DNA from 3 places in the Vibrio sp. 1288 genome. Region 3 is predicted to be linked to each of the others. Evidence: riboswitches for the same ligand, from Rfam matches in the RefSeq annotation. Region 3 holds a riboswitch; each other region holds the start of a gene.
The links. A riboswitch is a leader RNA that binds a small molecule or an ion and turns the genes downstream of it on or off. The one in region 3 is predicted to bind thiamine pyrophosphate.

Region 1 (3,278 bases), on a different contig from region 3:
TGCGTGCCGAAACGGAGTTGTACTGAGTCATATCACTCATAGTCTTTCTCCAGTTGATCCAAAATCGCTTGTTGTAACGCCGCGCACTCTCCATCGAGAACTCGGGGCGGCTTGGAGTCTGGAACGACCAAGTGCTGAGCTTGCGCAGGTGTGCCTTGCAACACATAGAGTTGGTGAGCTAATCGCACCGCTTCTTGTGGGTCGTGGGTAATCAGAACAACCGTCTTATCTTTCAGCAATTCGGCAGACAAGGTTTGCAACTTATGACGAGTAACCGCGTCCAGTGCAGAGAAAGGCTCATCCATCAGAACTAGAGGCTTGTCTTGCATCAGAGTGCGAGCAAGGGCAACACGTTGTCTCATGCCGCCAGAGAGCTGAGCTGGCTTAGCATCCGCGTAATCGGCGAGTCCCACTTGGCTTAGTAAAGTCAGTGCACGTTGTCTATTTTGCTCTGGTGCTTGCACTTGAGAAAATCGAGAACTGAGGCAGACGTTGTCTAACACATTCAACCACGGTAGCAATAAATCCTGCTGAGCCATGTAAGCGATACGGTCATGCAGTGCAGCGCCATCCGTTGTGATGAGTTCGCCATGCCAGTCAACTTGGTCATCCAGTAGGCCAGCTAAGTAACGCAATATTGTGGTTTTCCCGCAGCCACTGCGACCAAGTAACACTGTCCATTGATTAGCAGGAATAGTCATACTCAACCCTGCTAGCGTTGGTGTTTGGCTGTCTTTGTATCGCAGACTAGCATCGGAAAGCTGAATGCCAATCGCGTTAGCGAACATAAGTATGACCCGCAAAAAAGTGGTTCACAGGGCCATGGCCTTTACCTACATCCAATTCATCAGCGTGTGCGATAGCTTGGCTGATGTACTGCTTACCCAGGTGCACCGCTTTGTGTAGGTTGTTGCCTTGGCCAAGATAAGACGCAATGGCGGAAGAAAGTGTACAGCCTGTGCCATGAGTGTTTTTGGTTGGAAATCGCTTGGCGCTAATTAACTCGGCACTGTCTTGCATGATAAGTAGATCGTTGCTGTTTTCATTTTCTTCAAGGTGACCGCCTTTGAGCAGAATAGCTTTGGCGCCAAGCGCACGAAGGTCGGTAATCATATCGTTCATTTCAGATTCTGATTGAGGCATTGGCTTACCCGTCAATGCTGCGCCTTCGGGTAGGTTAGGGGTAATGATGTCTGCGAGCGGAATCAATTCTTCTTTTAAAGTGCTGATTGCCGACTGTTCCAGTAATAGATCGCCGCTGGTGGCCACCATCACAGGGTCAATCACGAGGTGTTTTGGCTGGTATTGTTTAATTTTGTCTGCAACGACTTTGATGATGTTGGAATCTGCCAGCATGCCCACTTTGACTGCAACGATGTTGAGGTCGGTAAATACTGCATCAAGTTGGCTCTCTACATGGTCGAGAGGAATGGGGAAAATCGCAGAAACGCCTTGGGTATTTTGCGAAGTAATCGCCGTGATTACCGAGCAAGCAAAACTGCCGGTTGCGGACATCGCTTTGATGTCGGCTTGAATACCTGCACCGCCACCACTGTCTGAGCCCGCGATGGTCAATACGATAGGGGTAGGCAAGGCTGGCGTGTGATGTGAATGAGGTTGTGATTGCTGCGTCATGGTCGCTCCTACTACAAGACGTATAGGAACTGACTTTGACCGTTGCAGATAGATCGATTTTTCGATCGCTATCGCTTACCTAAGAGGGGCGACGAAAGGCAAAGTGTGCATAGTTCCCTACGTCAGTGCTAACTGAATCAGGTTCAACGGGTCTCGAATTTCGATCTCAGCCAACACTTGTCGTGTGGCCCCCCGACTATTTCGTTCGGATGATAGCAGGACCATTGCGGAAGGGATACGTTTTTTGAGCGTAATTATAATGAGTATTCAATTATGCGAGGTGAGTGATAAAGTAAGCACCTAAATGGTTTGCTGGGTGGAATTTACTAGTGCAACGCTCTGGTGAATGAGCAGAACCTGGAATATTTAATAAATAATCGTGGTCTCGTTAAGCAAGGATTAGCACAAAACAAGGTTAAAAAACTGTTAAAATTTAACGTGTTGCCAATTTAACTTTGTTGAACTTTTTCACAGTTAATTAGGAAGGCTAAGACGATCATCGAGCAAGGAGACTTCATGCTTAATTCTGTAACAGCGAAGTCAGTGATCGATCATGCGCTCTTTTTGGGGGCTGATTTCGCTGAACTATTCGTTGAACATCACCAAACCAACACTGTCCAGATCGCATCTGGTGAAGTGGATAAGGTTAACTCGGGTATCGATTTTGGTATCGGTATTCGTCTTTTTTTCGGTCATAAGGTGCTTTACGGTTACACCAACAGCACAGATGAAGCCGAACTAAAGCGCGTAACCTCGCTGCTTGCTGCAAAAGACAAGCGTGAGCAAATCGCGTCAGCGGGTTCTTTGAATTTGAACCGCTACCCAATCCAACATGGTTGCCGCATGCCGCTAGGTAAGGATGCTAACCTAGATTCAAAAATCGCGTTTCTATTGAAAGTTGACCAAGCCGCACGTGCTGAGAGTGAACATATCAGCCAGTTTATTGGCAGCGTTCTTCAGCGCGAGCAACAAGTGTCTATCTTCAACTCAGAAGGTCTACACGTTGACGATACTCGCCACTACATTCGTGTTGCTGGTAACACTGTCGCGCAAAAAGGTAATGAGCAGTCTTCTGGTATGGAAGGTCCTGGCGCTCTTGCTGGTTGGGAATTCAGTGAACAGCTTGATGCCAAAGAGCTAGGTCAAACTATCGCGCAGCAAGCGTTAGTAAAACTTGGCGCGGATGCTTGTCCATCGGGTGAAATGCCGGTGGTGATTGGTAACGGCTTTGGCGGCGTTATCTTCCATGAAGCATGTGGTCACTTGCTAGAAACCACTTCAGTTGCGAAGAAAGCATCAGTCTTCCACGACAAGATGGGCGAAATGGTTGCTCACACCGCAGTGAATGCAGTCGATGATGGCACCATGACCAACGAATGGGGCTCGATTCACATTGATGATGAAGGTATGAAGACTCAGCGCACTCAACTGATCAAAGACGGTAAGCTAACCAGCTTCATGGTCGATAAAATGGGTGGCATGAAGACAGGTTATGAGCCTACGGGTTCTGGTCGTCGTCAAAACTACAAGTTCGCACCAACCTCGCGCATGCGTAACACCTTTATCGAAGAGGGCGAGCATTCACTTAATGACATGCTTGCAGGCATTGAACGTGGTATCTATGCGAAGAAGATGGGCGGCGG
Region 2 (3,278 bases), on a different contig from region 3:
GAGGCTTGGGTTATTGCTATAGATGGTAATCCTGTTAAAACGCCTTATAAGCTCACTCAGCACAAAATTGGTCCAGGAATGAGGTTAGATATCGGATTGATTGCTCCGAAGGTTGGAGAACGTGTTTATGTGCGTCAAATGAAAGGACGCTTCCCATTCCCTTTGTGCGAGTTTGACGTTGTTGAGTCTGACCTGCCGAACAACCAGAAACTGCCTTTATTACCTCTCAACCCTGTGCCAGCTCTCGATTTGAAAAATGCAGAGCAAATCGATTATGTGTTTGAGTGGGAGGGCGCGATCACTCCTGCTGATAAATCGGGCAAAGCGATACCTAAATTCTGGCTGATGAACAAACGGGCTTGGGAGGGAATGAGCAAAGATAATATTCCAGCGCCCCTTTCAACATTGGAGATGGGAAAAACCTATATCTTCAACCTAAAGAACGTCACCCAATATCATCATCCTATTCACCTTCATGGACACACATTTACGGTTCTTGAGTTAGATGGAAAAAAACTCGACGAACCGTTTCATACCGATACGGTCTTGCTTGGAAAAAACGGCAGTGCGAAAGCGGCATTTGTTGCAGATAACCCTGGACGTTGGATGTACCATTGTCATGTAATTGAACACATGAAGACGGGTTTGATGGGTTACATTGAAGTAAAGTGACTCCTGTAACTTTTAAAATCTTGATAAGTTTTAAGCGCTATACTTTGCTGAATTCTAAGATTGTATAATCACTATTGCCGTAAATTTGATTACAATGTCGCCATTAACTTTTCTGGGGGAATTATGGGACAACTATCCGTTTTGGGTTTTATTGCATTGGGTGGTGCATTTGGTGCATGTTCTCGTTACTTAATTTCTGAACTTTGTGTCATTTTATTGGGGCGTGGTTTTCCATATGGTACGTTAACCGTTAACGTTGTTGGCTCATTTATGATGGGCTTATTGATAGCAGCTTTCGATAATGAACTTTTGGCAACGGAACCTTGGCGACAAGTGATTGGCTTGGGTTTTTTAGGGGCACTAACGACGTTTTCCACCTTCTCGATGGATAATGTGTTGCTTATGCAGCAGGGCGCTTTCTTTAAGATGGGGTTGAACGTATTGTTGAATGTAGTGTTAAGTATTTCAGCTGCGTGGATAGGCTTTCAATTATTGATGCGCAGCTAGCAAAGTAGTTAAAAATTGAACAGGTCGGCTTGGTTTCACCAAGCCGTTTTTATATACTGACATCACTTGTCGGAGTGCCATAAGGCTGAGACCGTTAATTCGGGATCCGTTGAACCTGATCAGATTAGAATCTGCGAAGGGAACAAGAGAAGATATTCACACCGGAGCTCTTTCTGGTTGATCTATCAAAAGTCGAATGTTGTTACAGGCAAATATCGTAAGCTTTAACTAGCCTTAATTTGACTCCTCTTGTCGCATCTATCCGCCAAGCATTTTTATCCAATTACTTTTTATCTAGTATAACAAAGCAAGGAAAAATGCTATGTCGAGTCGCAAACAAGCGAGACTGGAAGCAAAACAGTTCATTGATACACTCTCGGTACAACCGTACCCCAATTCAAGCAAAGTCTACGTAGAAGGCTCACGTCCAGATATTCGTGTGCCAATGCGTGAAATATCACTCGCTGATAGCCTTATTGGAGGCACAAAAGAAGCGCCTATTTTCGAACCTAATGAGCCAGTACGCGTTTACGATACGTCGGGTGTATACACAGATCCAGAGCACACCATAGACCTCTATAACGGCTTACCTAAGCTGAGAGAAGGGTGGATTGAAGAGCGCGCCGATACTGAGCTACTTGATGAAGTAAGCTCGGTGTACACCAAAGAACGCTTAGAAGACGAAACACTAGACGATCTTCGTTACGGTAATCTACCACGTATTCGACGTGCCAAAGATGGCCATTGTGTGACTCAATTGCACTATGCTCGCAAAGGTATTATTACCCCAGAAATGGAATATATCGCGCTGCGTGAAAACATGGGGCGTGCCAAGTATCGCGATGAAGTGCTGAATCAACAGCATCCGGGTCAAAGCTTCGGAGCGAACCTACCAAAAGATATTACCGCCGAATTCGTGCGTAAAGAAGTCGCCGAAGGTCGCGCTATTATCCCTTCAAATATTAACCACCCAGAATCCGAACCAATGATCATTGGACGTAACTTTTTGGTCAAAGTGAACGCCAACATCGGTAACTCATCGGTCACTTCTTCGATTGAGGAAGAAGTAGAAAAGTTAGTATGGGCAACGCGTTGGGGTGGAGATACCGTAATGGATCTTTCTACTGGACGTAACATCCACGAAACTCGCGAGTGGATTCTACGTAACAGTCCGGTTCCGATCGGTACCGTGCCAATGTACCAAGCGCTTGAGAAAGTGAATGGTGTTGCTGAAAACCTTAACTGGGAAGTGATGCGCGATACCCTGATTGAGCAAGCAGAGCAGGGCGTTGACTACTTTACTATCCATGCCGGTTTACTACTTCGTTATGTGCCAATGACTGCAAAACGCGTTACTGGTATCGTCTCTCGTGGTGGTTCTATCATCGCGAAATGGTGTTTAGCGCATCACCAAGAAAGCTTCTTATATACCCACTTCCGAGAGATCTGTGAAATCTGTGCTAAGTATGATGTGGCACTTTCTCTCGGTGATGGTCTGCGTCCTGGCTCGGTGGCCGATGCTAACGACGAAGCGCAATTTGCAGAGCTTCGTACCCTTGGTGAGTTAACCAAGATTGCGTGGGGATACGACGTACAAGTAATTATCGAAGGTCCTGGCCATGTTCCAATGCATATGATCAAAGAGAACATGGAAGAGCAGTTGGAGCACTGCCATGAAGCACCATTCTACACGCTTGGCCCACTGACGACAGACGTCGCTCCTGGTTACGACCATATTACTTCAGGCATCGGCGCTGCCATGATTGGTTGGTATGGCTGTGCGATGCTTTGCTACGTCACTCCTAAAGAGCATCTTGGCTTACCAAACAAAGAAGATGTGAAAGTAGGCATGATCACTTATAAGCTTGCTGCGCACGCCGCTGATTTAGCGAAAGGGCACCCAGGTGCTCAAGTTCGTGATAATGCGCTTTCTAAAGCTCGCTTCGAGTTCCGCTGGGAAGATCAATTCAACTTGTCACTCGACCCAGATACCGCGCGCGCTTTCCATGACGAAACCTTACCTCAAGAGTCCGGCAAAGTTGCTCACTTCTGTTCGATGTGCGGACCAAAGTTCTGCTCGATGAAGATTTCGCAAGAGG
Region 3 (3,278 bases):
GCGCTACACCTCTGGTCCGCAGTGGCTCAACGAGTTTTTGCTGCATGATCGGTGGGTATTGGCGGTATCGGGTACACATGGGAAAACGACCACGTCGAGCATGCTTGCCTGGATACTTGAAGATTGTGGTTATCAACCGGGTTTCTTAGTCGGTGGGGTACTCGGTAACTTCGGAGTGTCTGCTCGTTTGGGTGAAAGCATGTTTTTTGTCGTTGAAGCGGACGAATATGACAGTGCTTTTTTCGATAAGCGTTCTAAGTTTGTGCATTACCATCCTCGCACTTTAATCATGAATAACCTTGAGTTCGATCATGCTGATATCTTCGATGATCTAGAGGCGATCAAGCGCCAATTCCATCATTTAGTGCGAACGGTTCCCGGCAATGGCTTAATCTTAGCTCCGAAGCAAGACCAAGCTTTGGCGGATGTATTAGAGCGTGGTTGCTGGACAGAAAAACAGTTCTCTGGTGAGAATGGTGACTGGCAAGCGCACAAATTAGTGCTTGATGGCTCAAAATTTGACGTTGCGTTGAAAGGCGAGAAGGTTGGTACCGTCGAATGGAATTTGGTGGGTGACCACAATGTGGATAATGCGCTGATGGCAATCGCTGCTGCACGACATGTTGGAGTCACTCCGGATCTTGCTTGCCAGGCATTAGGGCGTTTCATCAATACCAAGCGCCGTTTAGAGCTGAAAGGTGAAGAACAAGGTGTGACGGTTTACGATGATTTTGCGCATCACCCAACGGCAATTGAACTTACTGTCGGTGGTTTGCGTAACAAGGTAGGTGAAAAACGCATCCTAGCTGTGTTAGAGCCGCGTTCTGCCACCATGAAGCGTGGCGTACACAAAAACACACTTGCAGAGTCACTACACAGTGCAGATGAAGTCTTCTTGTTCCAGCCAGATAATATCGAGTGGTCTGTGCAAGACATTGCCGACCAATGCACACAGCCAGCGTTTGTCGATGCGGATATAGATAACTTTGTAGCCAAGATCGTCGAACGTGCGCGACCAGGTGACCAAATTCTAGTCATGAGCAACGGTGGCTTTGGTGGTATTCACGGAAAACTTCTTGAGCAGTTAAAACAAAAAGCCTGATTGATATGCAAAACAAAACACAACCCTCTCATAAAAAAGCCATCACGTTGGCATTAACGGGTGCTTCTGGTGCTCCCTACGGCCTTCGTCTTTTAGAATGCTTGGTTGCGGCGGATTATCATGTCTACGTTCTGATTTCTTCGGCAGCTCGTGTTGTGATGGCAACCGAGCATAATCTTAAGCTACCAAGTGGCCCAGAAGCGGCGCAGCAAGCATTGGTAGAGCACCTGAACTGCAATCGAAATAACATCACCGTTTGCGGTAAAGACGATTGGTTCTCGCCGGTTGCCTCTGGTTCTGCTGCACCCAAGCAAATGGTGGTTTGCCCATGCTCTGCGGGAAGCGTTGCAGCCATAGCACACGGTATGTCGGACAACTTGATCGAACGGGCCGCTGATGTAGTAATGAAAGAGCGCGGGCAGTTGTTGCTCGTGGTTCGCGAAACACCATTTTCAACGCTACATCTGGAGAACATGCACAAACTGTCGCAAATGGGCGTCACCATCATGCCAGCAGCTCCAGGCTTCTATCATCAGCCAAAGAGTATTGAAGACTTAGTGGATTTTATGGTGGCGAGAATTCTTGACCACTTAGGTATTGAGCAAGGTTTGGTGCCTCGTTGGGGTTATGACCAGCGCTCGTGAGCTGATTGTGTAACCACTCAAATACCTTTACAATCCATCCAACTCATCGGGGAGCAAACCCATTTAGCATTGAGTCAATCAATGCATTGGGGCGCTGAGACCTAAGTGTTTAACTAGGGACCCGTATTACCTGAACCAGATAATGCTGGCGTAGGAATTGAGTCTGGATATTGGAAGTCCTTAATAGCCGCCTCAAACCCTGTGCCGCTCAACTTATTTCTCTGAAATACTCATGGAGAGCGAGCAGTGAAACCCACTCTAAATCTGATTGCCCTAGCTGCAATCACCTCTACTTCAGCGTTTGCCGCTGAAAACACATTAACCATCTATACCTACGACTCTTTTGCCGCAGATTGGGGGCCGGGTCCTAAAATCGAGCAAGCTTTTGAAGCAAAATGTGGCTGTGACGTTAACTTCGTAGCGTTGGACGATGGTGTGTCGATTCTGAATCGTCTTCGTCTTGAAGGCGGTAATAGCAAAGCGGACATCGTATTAGGTTTGGATAACAATCTGATGGCAGAAGCGAAGAAAACCGGTCTGCTTGCCGAGCACAATGTGGATACGTCCAATACAGTGTTACCAAACGGTTGGAGTGACACGACGTTTGTACCGTACGATTACGGCTACTTCGCGTTTGTGTACAACAAAGAGAAACTGGCTAATCCGCCGAAAAGCATGAAAGAGCTGGTGGAAACGCGCGACGATCTGAAAGTGATTTACCAAGATCCGCGGACTTCAACGCCGGGCCAAGGCTTAATGCTATGGATGAAATCTATTTATGGCGACGATGTGACGCAAGCGTGGCAGAAGCTAGCGAGCAAAACCGTAACGGTCACGAAAGGTTGGTCTGAGGCGTATTCTATGTTCCTCAATGGTGAGTCCGATTTAGTGCTTTCTTACACCACTTCACCTGCGTACCACTTAATTGCGGAAAACGATTCGAAGTTTGCTACGGCGAATTTTGCTGAAGGCCACTACATGCAAGTTGAAGTAGCCGCCAAAGTGAAAGGGGCAAAAAACTCAGAACTTGCTGATCAATTTATGAGTTTCATTTTAAGTGATGAGTTCCAATCGGCGATGCCAACGGGTAACTGGATGTACCCAGTCACTGACGTTGAGTTACCTAATGGTTTTGAAACTTTGAGTGTTCCAAGCAAGTCGTTGAGCTTTAGTGCTGATGAAGTGGCAAAAATGCGTAAGTCTTGGATTCGCGAATGGCAAAGCGCATTGACGTTTTAGCTGACGTTTCCATCCTCATCTGAATGAGATAGGTTTTACCTTTGAATTCTGTTCCAAAAATAGGTTTAGGGGTCGCGATGATCATCGCGACCTTTGTTATTTCTGCCCTAGGTGCTTTGATTGTTCAAGCCCCTTCACTTGATGTGTCTGTGGTATGGGGCGACCCGTACTATCAACATGTCACCAAGTTCAGTTTCTACCAAGCGTTTCTTTCCACATTGCTCAGTGTTGGCTTTGCCATTCCAGTAGCGCACGCACTTTCGCGTCGCCAATTTATTGGTAAATCATTACTG

Region 1: another riboswitch for thiamine pyrophosphate. It lies ahead of thiD (bifunctional hydroxymethylpyrimidine kinase/phosphomethylpyrimidine kinase); the one in region 3 lies ahead of thiB (thiamine ABC transporter substrate binding subunit).
Region 2: another riboswitch for thiamine pyrophosphate. It lies ahead of thiC (phosphomethylpyrimidine synthase ThiC); the one in region 3 lies ahead of thiB (thiamine ABC transporter substrate binding subunit).

What each region holds. Positions count from the first base shown of each region.
Region 1 covers NZ_JAWPOX010000003.1:268,018-271,295, forward strand. The annotation lists gene R8O11_RS04160 (ABC transporter permease) at 1-40, opposite strand, end outside; gene R8O11_RS04165 (ABC transporter ATP-binding protein) at 33-788, opposite strand; gene thiD (bifunctional hydroxymethylpyrimidine kinase/phosphomethylpyrimidine kinase) at 778-1,635, opposite strand; TPP riboswitch at 1,733-1,840, opposite strand; gene R8O11_RS04175 (TldD/PmbA family protein) at 2,152-3,278, shown strand, end outside.
Region 2 covers NZ_JAWPOX010000042.1:1,164-4,441, forward strand. The annotation lists gene R8O11_RS21675 (multicopper oxidase family protein) at 1-672, shown strand, start outside; gene crcB (fluoride efflux transporter CrcB) at 796-1,179, shown strand; TPP riboswitch at 1,240-1,338, shown strand; gene thiC (phosphomethylpyrimidine synthase ThiC) at 1,502-3,278, shown strand, end outside.
Region 3 covers NZ_JAWPOX010000001.1:244,867-248,144, reverse strand. The annotation lists gene mpl (UDP-N-acetylmuramate:L-alanyl-gamma-D-glutamyl-meso-diaminopimelate ligase) at 1-1,102, shown strand, start outside; gene R8O11_RS01045 (flavin prenyltransferase UbiX) at 1,108-1,746, shown strand; TPP riboswitch at 1,784-1,920, shown strand; gene thiB (thiamine ABC transporter substrate binding subunit) at 1,993-2,985, shown strand; gene thiP (thiamine/thiamine pyrophosphate ABC transporter permease ThiP) at 3,027-3,278, shown strand, end outside.